DNA from 3 places in the Streptococcus sp. F2 genome. Region 1 is predicted to be linked to each of the others. Evidence: predicted binding sites of a transcription regulator. Region 1 holds the regulator's gene; each other region holds the start of a gene.

Region 1 (6,205 bases):
CTGACATATCAAAGCGGATAAGGGCGGACGCGTCATCAAAGAGAACTTCTGCCAAGGCTTTTGCCAACTCGGTCTTACCAACCCCTGTTGGACCAAGGAACATGAAAGAACCGATTGGACGTTTACCTGTACGAATGCCTGACTGATTACGGCGAATGGCTCTAGAAATAGCTGAGACAGCATCTTCTTGCCCAATCACGCGCTTATGCAGTTCTTTTTCCAAATTAAGGTATTTTTTGCTATCAGCTTGGCTGAGTTTTTCCAGTGGAATACCTGATAGCTTGCTCAAGGTCGTCAGGATGTCCTCTTCTGTCACAGCTGTTGGCTTGCGATGTTGCCCTTTAACGTCTTTTGCCAACAAACGAGAGGCCTTCTTCATATCGCCATCAATCAAAGCTTGATCTAATGGCGTGATGATTTCTGGACTAGATTTTTTAACCATACCTTGCACTGTAGCACTGGCTTCATCCAATAAATCAATGGCAGAATCCGGAAGGTTTTTGCTGGTCAGATAGCGATGTGCCATTTTCACAGCGGTGCTAACAGCCTGATCAGCAATGGTAACATTATGGTAAGTCTCGTAAGAGCCTTTTAGTCCTAGCAGAATCTGATAAGCATCTTCTACATTAGGTTCTTCAATTAAAATCTTAGCAAAGCGGCGCGAAAGAGCGGCATCTTTTTCAATGTGTTTTTGGTATTCTTCCTGCGTTGTTGCACCCACCATATGGAGAGTTCCACGAGATAAGGCTGGTTTTAAAATATTGGCAGCATCAAGCGTGCTATCAATACCACTTCCTGATCCCATAATGGTGTGCAATTCATCTACGAAGAGAATAATCTTGCCATCTGACTCAATATCGTCAATGATTTGATTCATGCGCTCTTCAAAATCCCCACGAAAACGGGTCCCCGCAACAACACTCATCATGTCTAATTCTAGAACACGCATGTCTTGCAGTTCATAAGGAATAGCACCATTAGCAATACGTTGGGCAAGGCCGTAGGCAAGGGCCGTTTTACCCACACCTGCGTCACCCACAAGAACAGGGTTATTCTTGGTTTTACGACTCAGTACTTGAATCATCCGTGATACTTCAGCATCACGGCCAATAACTGGCTCTAAGAGACCTTGGCTTGCCATCTCGGTCAAATCACGTGTAAAGTCCGCCAAGTCCCCAGCCGTACTTGGTGGTTTCATCATGTCTGAAAAAGAACCTTGATTCTTGGTTTTCTTTGGCTTACGCAACTCGTGGATAGCCTTAATTATTTCCTTGCTATAGCCTGCATGAATCTCTATAGCTTTTCGTAAATCAGCTAAGCGAGGCTCCCCGTTTCCTTTATCCTTGATAGTATAACCCGCCATCTCTAATAAGCGAGTCGCCATAATATCTGGATTAAGCAAAATGGCAAAGAGAACATGCTCTGAACCTACCTCTTGGTCCTTGGTGACTTGACTGATAGCTTGGGCAAATTGCAAAAGGTTCGTTAAGGTTTTTGACTGAGGCCTAAAGTCAATGTGAGACACTTGGTCTTTAGGGCTTTTGCCCATCGCTAAAATAGCTGCAGCCTCATATTCTTCCACTGCAACCTTAGCATCAAATTCGCTTAGTACCAAGCCCGCTAGGGAGTGGTCAACCCTCGCCATAGCTAGCAATATATGCCAAGTTTCTAAGTGTTGGCTATCAAAGCGGGCTGCTTGAAACTGCGCCTGCCTGAAAATTTCTTGCATCTTCAATGAATACATGATCATTAATTGCTTCCCTTTCTATCTATACGCTGTAATAAACGGTAGAGCATTCGAGCACGGATTGCCGGCCCTTCCACACCTAGAACCTCATCAGAAGCCATGGCTAAAATGAGATTTCCCTCACGTTCTGTGATGAGGTGTTCGTCAAAGAGGAGTTGAATGGAGTCGGTAAAGACCTGCTCACTAAGGTGATCTTCAATAGAAGCCATTAGATTGCCAATCAGATGGTGCTTGTCTGAAAAATGAACCTTGGCAATACGAATATAGCCCCCGCCACCGCGCTTACTTTCGACTTCGTACCCGCGACTTTCTGTAAAGCGGGTTTTAATAACATAGTTAATCTGGCTTGGAACAACTTGAAAGGAATCCGCTAGCATGGAACGTTTAATTTCTGCAATTCCCGATTGGGCTAATAACTCTTTGATATATTCTTCAATACTGTCTGAAGTATTTTTTGTCGGCATGCTGTCACTCCTTTACTCATGAAGCATCTCAGTCTCTTAAAGGCACGACAGACGTGCGATTTGACTAAAACTGACTATTATTATAACAAATAGAAGACCTGAAAAGCAACTCTTTGCCATTGACAAGAGAGGTAAGAGAGGTAAGAGAGAAAAAAGCAGGCGCTAGCAATAGCACCTGCTTTTATCTCTTGTTTGTTAACCTGACTAAGCTAATTTAGTGATATTAACTGCTTGAGGGCCACGTTGACCTTCTTCAACGTCAAATTCCACTTTTTGTCCTTCTTCTAATGTTTTGAAACCATTAGTTTGGATTGCTGAAAAATGCGCGAAGACATCTTGACCGTTCTCAGTTGAAATAAAACCGAAACCTTTTTCAGCGTTAAACCATTTAACTGTACCTTGTGCCATATACATCCACTTCCTTTCTATAAAGCATTTGTAAAAATAGAGAGAAATAAAGATGTTGAAACACAAATACTAACTCAAAAACTAATTTACTTGCCAAGTGTAACACGTTTTAAAACCCCTGTCAATCTAAAACCTTAAAAAAAGATGATTATTTTTTTACTTTTTCTAAATTTTTTAAGATTATACTCCCTATTTGATTGGTCTCCAAGGCATCATAAGCTTGTTTTATCTCAAGTTAGTGATTTTTTGTTACAATAAAGATAAATCGTTGATGCTAACAAACTCCTACCTAAAGCGACGTAAGAAGGGAATTCTCCTTATTAAACGAAGGGATAGAAGGCGAGGCACCACAGGGCAAGAAAGGTCAAAATAACCTTTCCTATCACTGATGATAGAAAGAAGGTCAACTAATGACACAAACAGCTATTGACACACACGCCCATCTCTGGTCAGATGAGTACCTGGATTTATTAGAAAGCTTAGGTGGTAAAGGGATTGCCATCGCTAAAGGACTAAATGCCAGCGGGGAGCCACAAGATTTAGCCAAACGCCTTGACATGATGGACAAGGCTGGAGTCGATTATCAAGTGCTCTCGGCAATGCCGCAAGTTCCTCAATTTGGCAAACCACAAGAAGCTCTTGCAGCCGCTGAAATGATTAATAATTTTTACCATACTATTATTGACCAGCACCCCGACCGTTTCCGCGCCTATGGTGTCGTTCCTTTGCCACATGTTCAAGAGGCTATCCAAGAAGGGAAACGCATCATTGAAGAACTAGGATTTTTAGGAATCGCAGTCAATACCGTTCTTGAGACAGGCCAATCCATTGCTGATGACGCTTTTTTACCCTTCTTTGAAGCAATGGATGCTTTGGGAGTAATTATCTACATTCATCCCACAGGTTGTGGAGCTTTAAGCCCTATGGTCAATGATTATGACCAAGAGTGGGTGGTGGGAGAACCTATTGAAGATATGTTGGCCACCTTGTAACTTTTGAAAAGAGAATTCCCACAAAAATTCCCACACCTTGGTTTCCATATTGCGCATTTAGGTGGTGGTATTTCCTTTCAAATGCAACGCATTCTCGATAATTATGAGGACTGGCGTAGTTTTTCATACCATCCGCTTGAAACCTTGCAGAAGCACTTCTGGTTTGATACAGCCAATTTCCTCGAAGCCTCTCTTCTCCATAGTAACGAGATTTTAGGAAATCAACGCTTATTGGCAGGAAGTGATTTTCCTTATTTCCAAAATCAAAAATATACTCGAGCATTTTCTTACATCCGAGAAGCAAACTTAACTGATAATCAGAAAACAGCCATTTTAGAGACTAATGCTAAAGCCCTTTATGGTAATCGTTGGTCACTTTCTAAACTTCATTAACGAAAGCAATTGAGACAATAGCCTTAGCAGGCTTTGTCTCTTTTTTTAATCACTTGACTTTAAAAAAATATAGCAAGCTATGCTATTATGTTACTATTGTTTTGTATAGCAAGCTATATATAAGGAGGCAACATGCGCGAGAAAAACACTGTTTACCTGATTAAACGTGCTAATTTAAGTTTTGATAAAATTGCCAATCATACGCTGGCATCCTATGGCATTACCCATAGCCAATTTAAGTGCCTCAAATACCTTTATCTCTTTGAGAATGGTAGCCTTAACCAGAGGGATTTGGAGCATTATTTTAACATGAGCAATCCAACTGTCACAAGGATTCTGCAAAATTTGGAGAAAGAAGGGTGGATTAGACGGCTAGCTAATGGCAAGGATAAGCGTCAAAAGCAGTTGTACCTCACTGACAAAGCCTTGAGTATGCAAGAAACCTTTAAGGAGATTGCCACCCAACTGGAAAATCAGTTGACCCAACGCCTTACTGATGACGAATTGAATGACCTCCAAACCTTATTACGTAAAATGTTAGCCATTTCGCTAACTGCCGAGAAAGGAGCAGACCGTGACCACATTTAGAAAATTAACCACATTTACACATTTAAAGGAAGTAACTTCCTTATTCCCATGTTTTTGACCTCTATCATCTACACTTTTTACCCTCATCTCCTAAAACTAGGGGCTCCTTTTAGTGGTCTCTTCAGTCAAGACGCCACCTTTTTTATCATTGCGGTTTTACTAATGGTTTCTGGTATTCAGACTGATCTTGGTAAATACCCCAAAGTCATCAAGGCTATTGGACCTGTTTTGCTCTTAAAGATAGGAATCGCTCTACTGCTGACCTTAGCTTGGAAAGCATTCTTCCCCACAACGGGTTTTATAGGCATCACTGTCGTCACCATCACTGCCATTTTAATGTCTCTTAACCCTGGCATGTATCTGGTACTCCTGGGAAAAGATATCAGCGAAATGGAAGAAAGTGCCTTTTCCGTCATTAACTTACTGATGTTACCGGCCATTCCTTTACTTATTTTGAGTGTTGGTGAATCCAACATTAACCTCATGACACCCTTATTAGCCAACATTCTTCCTTTTGCCATTGGGATTTTGATTGGTTACTTATACCCTTCTAGTCGAAGTATGTTTAAGCCGCTCTCTATGATGTTGATTCCCTTTTTGGCAGTGACCTTTGGGGCTCGTATCAATATTATCATGGCTCTACAATCCAGCTTAACTGGACTGTTGTTGGTCATCTTGTATTACGCTTTAGGCGTCTTACCAGTGGCCCTCTTTGACAAAGCCTGGAACAAAAAAGAAGGCCGTATGACTTTATCCATGAGTTCAATTGCTGCCTTTTCCATGTCTATCCCTCCCTTTGTTAGCCAATACCTCCCTCTCTCCCAAGAGGTCATGGCTCAAAGTATTAGTCAGATTGCCTTTGCCGTTATTATTTCTAGCTTTGCAACTCCTTACCTTTACAAAAGAATCGTTAAAATCACTCCTAAAGAGGAAAAGATGGAAAAAATTTACCAATTATCACGGGATAACCACAAGCCAGAATTCTTGTTAGAAGCTATGGCAGCTGTCGAGTGGAAAGCGGGTGCTTACTTGGCTAAACGATTAGAAACCGGCCAACTCGATGCCTTGGATCAAGTGATTATCATGACAGACAGCCAAGACAACCTAATGGGATTTGCAGCATTGGTACAAGAAGATATTATTGAAAAACCAAGTTATGGTCCTTTCCTCTCAACAGTCTATGTAGCGCCTAATTATCGTGGACAAGGCCTAAGCTTGGAGCTGGTTGATCGCATCACTGAACTCGCCAAAGAAAAAGGCATTAAGAACCTTTACACCATTACCGCTCATAAGGGGCTCTATGAGAAGAACCAGTTTATTTTTGAAGGCCCTGTCCAAGATAAGTTTGGTCGTGACATGCGTCTTTTGGTCAAACATCTCAATTAGCGTCTACACGACGTCCTAAATGATTAAAATGTCTTTCTATTTGTCATAACTAACATCTTTTGTTACAATGTAACCATCATTATCATCATGGTTATAGTTAAAAGGAGGTTTTCTCATGGTCACTATTACGTTTGAAGCAAACAAAAATCGCTCAATAGCCCTCGATGAGGCCACAGAAATCGGAGAATGCACTGTCCGAAGCACGGATGACCTTTGGACGATTAACC
Region 2 (6,205 bases), on a different contig from region 1:
ATCGATTATCATAAATCGGAAAATAAGGTGTTTCCTTAGGATATGCTATTTCCTTTTGGCAACTGCTAATTAGCTGGTTAAGCCCTGTGTTTTTTAAAGCACTGGTTGCTACAATGGGAAAACCCAGTTGGTAACTTAGCTTATCCAGATTAATCTGTTTTTGACTAGCTTCTAACACATCAGACATGTTGAGCGCCATAACTAAAGGCATGCCCATCTCCATCAGTTGTGTGGTCAAGTAGAGGTTCCGCTCCAAATGAGTACCGTCTACCACGTTAATAATAACTTGAGCATCTTGGCTAAGCAGGTAGTCTCTTGCAACCTGTTCTTCTGGACTATAGGGTGACATTGAGTAAACACCAGGGAGATCTTGAATCTCAATTGTCTTATCTGACTTTAACAAACCACTTTTACGATCAACCGTAACACCAGGCCAATTTCCTACCCGCTGATTAGTTCCTGTTAAGAGGTTAAAAAGACTCGTTTTTCCACTGTTAGGATTACCAATCAAGGCCATTTTTGTCATGACATGTCCTCATCTTCTAGCTGCCGTACAGCAATTAATTGAGCTTCCGACTGACGTAAACTTAACTCATACCCCCTCAAACTAATTTCTAGAGGGTCACCTAAAGGCGCTCGCTTACGTAACTGAAAACGAGTTCCCCTCGTTAGTCCCATATCCATTAAACGCCGCTTCGTTTCCTTGCTCGCATAAATAGCTTCGACAATAGCCACTTCCATGATTGCTAATTCTGATAAAGGAAGTGTTTGCCCTCCTTCATCAACCTCACTGACCTCAATAGCATCTAAAAGACTCTTGTCAAAGGCCAGACGACTTGTTTTAATCATCAAAATTGCATTTTGCTTCGTCTGCGACATGACCTTGACTTGGCTTCCTTTCTTGATGCCAAGATGAGCTAGATGCCTCTGATGGTCTTGAGGTAATGCTATGCTAAGTACCTGATAGGCGATGCCACTTCTTACCTGAGATAATTTCATCATAAGCTCTCCTTTTAATTACAGTGTCCATTATAACATACTCTGCTCTTCTCACTACAAGGTGCTTTAAGTTTTTTGTCTTTTTAATCTCATATAATAATGATTCTAAAAAAGAAATGGCAATAGCACCCCCTTAGGAGTTATCATCAAAAAAACTTGAGTCTGCATAGACTCAAGTTTAACAAGAGATAATTTGATTGTTAGAGCACTTTGCTTAAAAAATCTTTTGTACGTTCTTCTTTAGTCAGATCAAAAAGTTGGTCCGGACTTCCTTCTTCCACAATAACGCCGCCATCCATAAAAATCACACGGTCTGCGACTTCTTTAGCAAAGCCCATTTCATGGGTGACAATGACCATCGTCATCCCAGATTTAGCCAAATCCTGCATAACAGCCAAAACCTCACCCACCATTTCGGGATCCAAGGCTGAAGTAGGCTCGTCAAATAGTAAGACGTCTGGATCCATAGCTAGGCCACGCGCAATCGCAATTCGCTGCTGCTGTCCCCCAGATAGACTAGATGGGTAAGCATTAGCTTTTTCTGACAATCCAACTTTATCTAACAGTACCAAAGCCATTTTGTCAGCTTCTGCTTTAGAAATGCCTTTCGTTTTAATAGGTGACAAGGTAATATTGTCTATAACGGTCATATTAGGGAAAAGATTAAATTGTTGAAATACCATTCCCATTTTTTCACGCATTGTAAAAATGTCATTTCTTTTATCTGTAATGTCAATGCCTTCAAACGTTATCTGACCTTTCGTAGGAACCTCAAGAAGGTTCATGGTACGAAGTAAAGTTGATTTTCCAGAACCAGAAGGGCCAATAATCACCACGACTTCTCCTGGCATAATATTTAAATCAATTCCTTTAAGCACCTCGTTTTGCCCATAATATTTGTGTAACGCTTTTATTGCAATAATAGGTTCCGTCATTAATGATTACCTCCTTGTGCCATACGACGCTCTAAGACTGCCAATAATTGTGACAGCACTGTCGTGACCATTAAATAGTAAAAAGCAGCAACTAGTAAAGGAGCAATTGGAGAATAGGTAGCTGTTGCTACTGACTGAGCTCCATTCCAAAGTTCCATAACACCAATAGTTTGCAAGAGAGCACTATCTTTAATGATCGTGATAAATTCATTGCCTAAAGCAGGAAGAATATTCTTAAAGGCTTGAGGCAAAATCACATAGCGCATGGCATTTCGAGGGCGGATACCTAGTGAATAGGCTGCTTCAAGTTGCCCTTTTGGAACAGCTTCAATACCCGCTCTAACAATTTCTGAAATGTAGGCACCGCTATTCAACGAAATGATAATAATACCAGGAAGTAATCTTGAAAAATCTAAATTCAAAACTCCAAAACCGATAGTTGGCATTTGATTAAAATGCATCCAAGCAAAGGCAATCATAATTTGAACAACCATTGGTGTCCCACGAAAAATCCACACATAAGTATTGACTAGCCAAGTCAAAGGCTTTATTTGAGTACGTTTGATTAGTGTTACCAAAACCCCAATAATGGTTCCAAAAAAGACGACACTAGCCGAAATCATAATGGTGACAAGAACACCATAGTTAAAGTAGGCCCAGTATTTGGGCAAAAATGATAAATCCATCTATATCTCCTTATAAGTCCTAAGGTCACAACAATAAAGATAATTATACCATTCAATGAATATTAATACAATACTTTTTTGGCAATAAAAAAACCTGCCTCAGGCAAGTCTCTTTATGATATACAGCTTAATATAATAAATCGTAGATTTCCATTGCAATCAAGTCAATACTATCAAAGGAATATGACTCACGCGCTTCAATATCACGCAATGTGAAAACTGGTCCGTTTTCCGGGTCATTTGAAAAGGCAACTTCTGCTACAACAACACCATCACGTTCAAAATTTCGCTTGAGATTACCGCCATCTGTTACCATCAATTCCAAACGATTGATGATTCTCACCAAATGTGATTCCATTTCGTTTCTCCTATTCGTTTTTTATCCCTATTATTTTAACACAATTCGCGCCAAACAAACAAGAAAAGTAGCATTTTTCTTCACATTTTCCCATTTTTAGCCTTTAGTGCCTCCTACCTCTTAACCTTTTGAAAAATAGCAGGGCTGACAAGATCAGTTATCACTCTATCCCTGACAGTGCTAACATCATAAGCTTTTTACTTGATTTCCAAAACAGTGGTGCTATAATATGAGTATAAAGTTTGACCATTTTTGACTAAATGACTTTGACTTTTAGATAAACCCTTGGAGGTATATTATGCTTTGTCAAAATTGTAATTTAAACGAATCAACCATTCACCTCTACACGAATGTTAATGGAAAACAAAAACAAGTTGACCTTTGTCAAAACTGTTATCAAATCATGAAGACTGACGCTACTAATCCTATTTTAGGTGGTCTAAATGGAGGTCAAAGAGCCCAAGAACGCTCATCCAACCCCTTCTTTGATGACTTTTTTGGTGATTTAAATAATTTTAGAGCCTTTGGCAACCTTCCAAATACCCCACCTACTCAGGCAGGGCAAAGTGGAAATGGTGGGGGACGCCATGGTGGTCATTTCAATGGGCAACGTCCCACTCAACCACAAACACCAAATCAGCAAGCAAAAGGCTTGCTAGAAGAATTTGGCATTAATGTGACCGATATTGCAAGACATGGTGATATTGACCCTGTCATCGGTCGAGATGACGAGATTACACGTGTCATCGAGATTCTTAACCGTCGGACTAAAAATAACCCTGTGCTTATTGGAGAACCAGGAGTTGGTAAAACAGCTGTTGTAGAAGGTCTAGCTCAGAAAATTGTAGATGGCACAGTACCTCACAAATTGCAAGGTAAGCAAGTGATTCGTCTAGATGTGGTTAGTCTTGTTCAAGGCACAGGTATCCGTGGTCAATTCGAAGAACGTATGCAAAAATTAATGGAAGAAATTCGTCAGCGCAAAGATGTGATTCTCTTTATTGATGAAATTCATGAAATTGTAGGTGCTGGTTCTGCTGGAGATGGCAATATGGATGCTGGCAATATTTTAAAACCAGCCTTGGCCCGTGGTGAGTTGCAACTCGTTGGTGCTACTACCTTAAATGAATACCGTATTATTGAAAAAGATGCTGCCTTGGAGCGGCGGATGCAGCCGGTGAAAGTTGACGAACCTTCTGTAGAAGAAACCATTACCATCTTAAAAGGTATCCAACCCAAATATGAAGACTATCATCATGTCAAATATAGCCCAGCAGCTATCGAGGCTGCTGCACACTTATCCAATCGCTACATCCAAGACCGATTCCTCCCTGATAAGGCCATTGACCTTCTGGACGAAGCTGGTTCAAAAATGAATTTAACCCTTAATTTTGTTGACCCTAAAGAGATTGACAAACGTCTGATTGAAGCAGAAAACCTCAAGGCTCAAGCAACTCGTGACGAAGATTACGAACGAGCAGCCTATTTCCGTGATCAAATTGCGAAATACAAGGAAATGCAAGCTCAAAAAGTCGACGAACAGGATATTCCTATCATTACTGAAAAAACCATTGAAGCCATCATTGAACAAAAAACCAATATTCCAGTTGGCGACTTGAAAGAAAAAGAACAATCTCAACTCGTTAATTTGGCTAATGATTTGAAAGCTCACGTGATTGGCCAAGATGATGCCGTTGACAAAATTGCCAAGGCCATTCGCCGAAACCGTGTGGGATTGGGAACTCCAAATCGTCCTATTGGTTCTTTCTTATTCGTTGGGCCAACAGGTGTTGGTAAAACAGAATTGTCTAAGCAACTAGCTATTGAACTCTTTGGCTCTGCTGACAATATGATTCGCTTTGATATGTCCGAATACATGGAAAAACATGCCGTTGCTAAATTAGTCGGGGCTCCTCCTGGTTATGTGGGCTATGAAGAAGCTGGCCAGTTGACGGAACAAGTTCGCCGCAACCCATATTCACTTATTCTCTTAGATGAGGTGGAAAAGGCTCATCCTGACGTCATGCATATGTTTTTACAAGTTCTTGATGATGGCCGTTTAACAGATGGTCAAGGACGGACAGTCAGCTTCAAAGATACTATTATTATCATGACCTCTAATGCCGGAACAGGTAAAAGCGAAGCTTCTGTTGGATTTGGTGCAGCTAGAGAAGGACGAACAAGCTCTGTCCTTGGTGAATTAAGTAACTTCTTCAGCCCAGAGTTCATGAACCGTTTCGATGGTATTATTGAATTTAAGGCCTTGAGCAAAGATAACCTCTTGCATATCGTTGATTTAATGCTGGAAGATGTTAATAAGCGCTTAGGCTATAATGGGATTCACCTTGATGTGACACAAAAAGTCAAAGAAAAATTAGTAGATTTAGGCTATGATCCTAAAATGGGTGCTCGACCACTCCGTCGTACCATCCAAGATTATATCGAAGATGCGATTACGGACTACTATTTGGAACACCCCACTGAAAAGGACTTGCGTGCCATAATGACAAGTAACGGTAATATCATGATTAAAGCTGCCAAAAAAGATGAAACGGTAACAGCTAAACAAGATCAGACCGACGAGAACTAAACCTAAAAGAGAGTTTTCTCATTGAAACTCTCTTTTTTTCGTGAACTAGTCAAAAGAAAACATTTTTATAAGAATAATAGCTCAAAATTTAGTATAATAAGAAAAAGGAGGGATACGATGACAATTCCAACATTCGGTAACTATAGCGACCATGAAAACTATGTGGCACGGTATGGTGTTTATGCCATCATTCCTAATCAAGAACGGACCAAAGTGATTCTCGTGCAAGCTCCTAATGGCGCTTGGTTTTTACCAGGTGGTGAAATTGAGGCTGGTGAAAATCATGCTCAGGCCTTAGAACGTGAGTTATTGGAAGAACTAGGATTTACTGCTCAGATTGGTGCTTACTATGGTCAAGCTGATGAATACTTCTACTCTCGCCATCGTGATACCCATTTCTATCATCCAGCCTATCTTTATGAAGTGACTGCGTTTCAAGAAGTTTCTCAACCCTTAGAAGATTTCAACACTTTGGCTTGGTTTTCTACTGAAGAAGCTATCTCTAAATTAAAACGCGGAAGTCATAAATGGGGTGTTGAACAATGGCAAAAAAAGCATCATTCTACTAACTAACTCTTTTAAATAGTGCTATAATAGGTATAGGATATTCAGGAGGACATTTATGAGACTCATCAAC
Region 3 (6,205 bases), on a different contig from region 1:
AGTAGAAGCAGAGAAGCCCGAAATGTAATAAACCTTATTAACATTTGAAGCCCCTGCTAATTCAACTAACTTATCATCCGCAAACCCGTCAGGACCAAGGATTGGACTGGCAATTCCCATTTCACGCGCCTGCTTGATAATGGTCCCTGTTTCTTGGTAATACCCTGGCATGACGATGGCATCATATTCCTTATCTTTTAGTTTGGTCAAAGCTGATTGAAAATCGGTATCCCCTGATTGGAAAGTAGCTTCTGCTACAATGGTATCTGTGTATACTTTCTTGAAACGTTTCGCAATCCCTTTAGAATAGTCACTGGAATTGTCATAGAAGAGTACCACTTGTTTAGCTTTCAAATGATCACTAGCGTATTTGGCTAAGACATCCCCCTGGTAACTATCCACAAAGGTTGTTCTAAAAACATAAGGATTGGTTTTACCGTCACTGGTAAGGGTTAAATTATCTGTTGTCCCAGATGGAGTAATTAAAGGTACTGCTGCTTTGCTAGCATTTGGTGAAGCAGCTGCCGTTGCTCCAGAAGTTGCCGGTCCGACCACGACATTGACTTTGCTCTCAGTTGCTAAATTAGTCGTTACCGTCGCAGCTTCAGAGTTATCTGACTTATTATCTTTAGTGATGACTTCTATCGTTTTACCATCAACTCCGCCAGCCTTATTAATCTCATCAACAGCTAATTTAGCACCTTTTTCTTCAGCGCTACCATAAGCAGAAACATTTCCGGTTAACTCCAAATTCAATCCAATTTTAAGTGTCTTGCCAATCTCAGTTCCACTAGCAGCTTGAGAGCTAGCACCTGGTGCTGCACTACAAGCTGCGAGGCTTGTCGTTGATAATAATACTAAACCTGAAAATAATAATTTCTTTTTCATAACTACTCCTTATTTAACCCTTAAAAAATAATATGTAAACAAGAATACAGAATTATCAGAAAATTGTCAATACTTATTTTTGAAATATTTTGAAAAATGGCAAAATAACAAAAATTGAATCCAAAAAAAGACGTTAATCTATAAAAAAGAGATGCCACTCAGCCATTATTTCTGGTGAGTGGCATCTCTTTTTTGGATGCTTGAATAAAACTAATCATACTGGTTGATCAGTCCGACAAAAGGCATCTCTAGGCTTGACTTGCTCCTTCGGTCAATGTCATAGTGTTTTCCTCCCGATGAAGGTTACCCACAAACTGACGATCAATATCATCAAAAGCTGATGGTTTTACTTCTTTGACAAATTTTAAACGACTGATTTCGTCTACTTTCGTTTCCAAATCATTTTTATTAATATAAATGACTAAATAACGTGAGCGTTTGGAATGGTAATACAAGTCCCCAAACTTTAATAATTTTCTAGCATCGCGATTATAATAAAGGTAAATCACAAGCCCTATACGTTCTTGTTTTTGAAACATGATAAGCCCTTTTCTTTAATATTTTGGTATGGTCCTGATGGGTGTTTCGGCCGTTTGGGTGCCAAAGGAAGGCCTGTATCTACAAAAATACTGTCAGACACCGCACCAGCAATTTCTTCAGAAATGTTAGCCAAAATTTCTTGCAAATCCATTTGGACCAAGCGCATGGAAACGACCAAAGGATGACAATCCAAGCTACGCTTTTGCAGTAACATTTCCCGACGCAACTGCCTTACTTCAGGTCTAAACTCCTGTAAGGCTTTACTTGCGTCATAACGTTTTTTGATATCTTGAAACCGGTTCATCTCAACTTGCAAGTTGCCATCTGCTTCAACAGCTGCTTTAGCCTCAGCATAAGCCTGATATTGAGGCACTTTTTTTAGACATGCCACAAGCTGATCAATAGCTTCTTCAATGGCAATGAATTCTTCACTTATGACTAACATAACTTGATTATACCATACTTTAATCAAAAGGTAAGGGGGAAGCGATAAGGAGCGAAAAATGTCAGCACAATAGCTTACAGATGTCGGTACATGGTTGACGAAAAGCGCAACAACCTTCCTAACAAGTCATTATGCTCACAAATGAGCTCATAGAGTTGATCTTCACTGAGGATACCTGCTTTGAGTCCCTCAATTTCTTGGGTTCTGAAGTGAAACCAGTCCTCGCTACCATAAAAGGCCCTCAAGGCCCTATAATCGTCATAAGCTGCCTCAACTTGAGCAAAACTGATAATTAATTCCTCTAATTTAGGAAAAAAAGCCTCATATTTTTCTTCAAGTTCTTGAAGTTTTTGAACATCATGTGGTGTCATCAATAATCTCCTTTTCACTATAAAATGGGTGAGATGAGTCCAAACAGGATGGGAAAGTCAGCACAATAAATTCATTTTATTATATGGCAATACCATCACTTTAGGATAACATAGTCAAGACCACACGGTCACTCAAATCCTTAACGGTCTCATAATCATCATGAAATGATTTTTTCCTGTTTTCTCACACTGATAGGATTATCATTCACTAGCAAATAACTAAGGAACTCTTAACCATAGGAAGGGCTCATCAAAAGCTCATCAGATAAGTAAAACTTTTTTCTCCTTAGCCTCACAACAGCTCACAGGACTCATTCCCCTTCCAAGATAAGCAAAATGACCAGTCCTCTAGTCAGAAGAAACTGGTCATTTAAAGCGTTTGTTCAGGAAAACCTTTTATTTTAATTCGTTATTTTCCATGATTTCATCAATGAAACCGTAAGCCAAGGTTTCTTCAGCACTCATCCAATAATCACGTTCAGCATCTTTGTGAATTTGTTTAATGGTCTTTCCAGCATTTTGTGCTAAGATTTTTTCTAAACGGTGACGAGTTTTTAAGAGGTGCTCTGCAGCAATGGCCATATCTGTTTGTTGTGTACCACCACCTGTACCACCCATTGGTTGGTGAATCATGTATTCTGCATTTGGTAACATGAAGCGTTTGCCCTTAGTACCTGATGAAGCAATGACAGTCCCCATAGAAGCGGCCATCCCCATAACAATGGTTTGGACATCAGCTTTGATAAAGTTCATGGTGTCGACAATAGCCAAACCCGCTGAAACAGAACCACCAGGTGTGTTGACATACAAATAAATGTCTTTCGTATTGTCCTGAGCATCAAGGAATAAAAGCTGCGCAATGACAGAGTTTGCCATGTTGTCCTCAACAGGGCCTGTCAACATGATAATACGGTCTTTTAATAAGCGTGAGTAAATGTCATAAGAACGTTCACCACGACTAGTTTGTTCAATAACAACAGGAATCATAAAAAATCTCCAATCTACAAAGGTTCCAAAGTAGTCCCTAACCTAGAGGGGGTCCTACTATAAATGCCCTCTTTTATAATGATTGACCCTATTATAATCTTTTGGTCAAGAAAGGTCAAATGATAAACTTACTTTTAAAAAAGAGGGGGACCCTCTCTGATTTCTAGGAAATCAAATCAGGTTTCCACCCCATATCCTTAGTTTAGTGAGCTTCTAGTTGACTATTTAGTCCCGAAAAGACGATCGCCAGCATCTCCCAAACCTGGAACAATGTAACCATGTTCATTGAGACGCTCATCAAGGGCAGCAGTGAAAATATCAACATCTGGATGAGCCTCTTGAAGTTTTTTAACCCCTTCTGGGGCTGCTACCAAGCAGACAAACTTGATGTTGGTTGCTCCACGTTTTTTCAACGAATCAACTGCTAAGATAGCCGAACCACCTGTTGCCAACATTGGGTCAACAAGGAAAATTTGACGTTGGTCAATGTCTTCTGGTAATTTCACCAAGTACTCAACAGGTTCTAAGGTCTCTTCATCGCGGTACATACCGATATGCCCAACTTTTGCTGCTGGTACAAGGCTCAAGAAACCATCAACCATTCCAATACCGGCACGGAGAATAGGAACGATAGCAAGTTTTTTACCAGCTAGTTGTTTTTGCACAGTCTTAGAAACTGGTGTCTGAATTTCCACATCTTCCAATGGAAGGTCACGAGACACTTCGTATCCCATAAGCATGGCAATTTCATTAACCAATTCACGGAAATCCTTTGTCGATGTTGTTTGACGACGTAAGATTGAGAGTTTATGCTGAATGAGCGGATGCGAAATAACTTGACATTTTCCCATGTTGATATACTTCCTTCTATATTTTTTTACACTTTTACCATTATACCAAAAAACTGGTCACTTTGCTCGGGAAATCCTGATTTTTATTGATTATCTTTCCTCCTTTTCTTTATACTCCTGATTTCCTTACCGATAAATGGCAAAAAAGAAACCACTTCACAATCAGTTCATCGTGAAATCGTTTCTCTTGATAACTCTTTAGTGCCAACCTAATTTCTGACGAAGACGACTAGCCTTGCTACCGATTAACTTGTCAAGTTGATGTGTCAGCAAGGTGAGAGTCGTGTAAACTGCCATTCCCAAACCTCCAATAATCAAGAGGTAAAAAAGACTGGTTAGACGACCTGTTGGTTTAAAGGCATAGCCCAAAAGCCAATTAGCAATAAAAACAACCAAGCCCATGATTATCGTTTCAATCAGGGTCAATAAGAGACGTTTTTGTAACAGTTTACGATTAAATCGAGTAACCTGATGCAAGCGACGATACATGAGGTAAATAGGGACTAAAAGAGCAATGGTTGTTGCTAACAGTGGCCCGTAGGCATGCATAAGGTAAATTAACGGTACTTGTAAGACGAGCTTGATGAGAATCCCATAAGCAAAATAATAAATAGCTTTGCGATTTTCAAAAAGAGCCTGAAGCATGGGTGAAAAAAGGGTATAAAGAGCTAGTAGCAAGGTTTGGAATAAGACAGCCACAAAAAGATGAATGGCACGGTCTTCACTAGCTCCATAAAAAACAGAATAAAGTGGTCTAGCTAGAATAATGGCCCCTGTCAAAGCTGGCAATAAGAACATCATCAACATTTCAATATTATTGATAATCAGGCGTGCCGCTGCTCTCATGTCTTTTTTGACATAATTTTCTGTCAACAAGGCAATACCAACCCCTCCGATAGAAGCTGCTACAGCGATTAAAACCATGGTAATTTTAGCAGGATTAGCGTTAAAATAACCAAATAAAACCAATAATTGAGAGCGGCTATAATCTGTAAACAGACTCATGGTGTTCACAAAGGACCACTGGTCAATCAACTGAAAGGCTTGAATAGCACTTCCTGTCACGATAAAGGGGATAGATTCTTTTAAGGTTTCAAGCAACAAGCCCTTGATATCAATAGAAACGGTATGATCTGGCTTACTAAAAATAACTGCTAGAAGTCCCTGTTTCCAAAGATAGTATCCCAGAACACCCATACTAGCCACCATCCCGATAAAGGCTGCAAAAGTTGACTGAGTCACTGCTGAAGCGTAATCACCAGAACCTAATTTCATGATAAGGAAGGTGGTCAGAAGCATCCAAATGACTCGAATCAATTGCTCAGCAATCTGACTAATGGCATAGGGCTTAATGTTATTGTGCCCCTGAAAAATACCTCGAATGACACTCATGACTGGAAAGACAAGGACAGCCAAGGAAAGACTATGCATAATTGGAATAAGCTTAGCATCCCCACCAGATAAACTGGTAAATAAGGGAGAACCTAGATACATAATTGCCGAAAACACAACACCCAAACCAAGCATGAGTTTTAACGTGCTCCGAATCAATTGGTAGCTATGCTCCGTCTGCCCCATAGAATTGTATTTGGCGACTTGCTTAGCAATCGCAACATTAAGTCCTGTGGTTGAAATCAATAAAAAATAAGCATAAACATTATACCCCATATTGAAAAGAGCATTGGCTTGAATCGCGTATTGCCCCATCCAAATGTACCAGGGAATAATGTATAATACTCCTAAAAGTCGGCTAATAAAATTACCAGCTGTGGACCAGGCTGCTCCCTGAACCATCAATTCTTCTTGTGTCAGTTGTTTTTTTTCTGTCGACATATCTATTCTTTCCTAGTTTCTATTAGCTTTATTATAAACTTTTGCTTGTGACTTGTAAAACAGGAACTTTAAAGATAAAATAAGGGTATGATAAGCATTGAACACGTATTAAACATTTTAAAAAAAGACCATAATTTTCGAGAAGTCCTTGATGCACAGGGCTATCACTACCACTACCGAGGGTTACAATTTGAACGGCTTAGTTATGACAGCCGTCAAGTAGATGACAAAACCCTCTTTTTTGCTAAGGGAGCTACATTCAAGGCTGAATACCTTAAAGAAGCAATCGC

What was found. Region 1 encodes CtsR, which represses protease genes until heat stress. Its sites were predicted from a motif close to TTGGTCAAAAAAGGTCAAANA; they were not measured.
Region 2: a site for CtsR is predicted at 3,218-3,238, ahead of ACYTR8_RS05770 (ATP-dependent Clp protease ATP-binding subunit). Genes of this name have one in related genera too.
Region 3: a site for CtsR is predicted at 3,333-3,353, ahead of ACYTR8_RS00640 (ATP-dependent Clp protease proteolytic subunit). Genes of this name have one in related genera too.

What each region holds. Positions count from the first base shown of each region.
Region 1 is NZ_JBWKAI010000005.1:5,628-11,832, reverse strand. It holds gene ACYTR8_RS02765 (ATP-dependent Clp protease ATP-binding subunit) at 1-1,750, opposite strand, end outside; gene ACYTR8_RS02760 (CtsR family transcriptional regulator) at 1,750-2,211, opposite strand; gene ACYTR8_RS02755 (cold-shock protein) at 2,416-2,619, opposite strand; partial or broken gene ACYTR8_RS02750 (amidohydrolase family protein) at 3,030-4,004, shown strand; gene ACYTR8_RS02745 (MarR family winged helix-turn-helix transcriptional regulator) at 4,137-4,592, shown strand; gene ACYTR8_RS02740 (GNAT family N-acetyltransferase) at 4,596-5,978, shown strand; gene ACYTR8_RS02735 (GNAT family N-acetyltransferase) at 6,094-6,205, shown strand, end outside.
Region 2 is NZ_JBWKAI010000014.1:27,239-33,443, reverse strand. It holds gene feoB (ferrous iron transport protein B) at 1-526, opposite strand, end outside; gene ACYTR8_RS05790 (FeoA family protein) at 523-999, opposite strand; gene ACYTR8_RS05785 (amino acid ABC transporter ATP-binding protein) at 1,200-1,934, opposite strand; gene ACYTR8_RS05780 (amino acid ABC transporter permease) at 1,934-2,620, opposite strand; gene ACYTR8_RS05775 (DUF1797 family protein) at 2,748-2,978, opposite strand; gene ACYTR8_RS05770 (ATP-dependent Clp protease ATP-binding subunit) at 3,277-5,568, shown strand; gene ACYTR8_RS05765 (NUDIX domain-containing protein) at 5,686-6,141, shown strand; gene ACYTR8_RS05760 (DUF1827 family protein) at 6,191-6,205, shown strand, end outside.
Region 3 is NZ_JBWKAI010000001.1:115,645-121,849, forward strand. It holds gene ACYTR8_RS00620 (ABC transporter substrate-binding protein) at 1-888, opposite strand, end outside; gene ACYTR8_RS00625 (YlbG family protein) at 1,137-1,427, opposite strand; gene ACYTR8_RS00630 (YlbF/YmcA family competence regulator) at 1,403-1,873, opposite strand; gene ACYTR8_RS00635 (DUF4298 domain-containing protein) at 1,948-2,244, opposite strand; gene ACYTR8_RS00640 (ATP-dependent Clp protease proteolytic subunit) at 2,641-3,231, opposite strand; gene upp (uracil phosphoribosyltransferase) at 3,453-4,082, opposite strand; gene ACYTR8_RS00650 (putative polysaccharide biosynthesis protein) at 4,281-5,915, opposite strand; gene ACYTR8_RS00655 (UDP-N-acetylmuramoyl-L-alanyl-D-glutamate--L-lysine ligase) at 6,003-6,205, shown strand, end outside.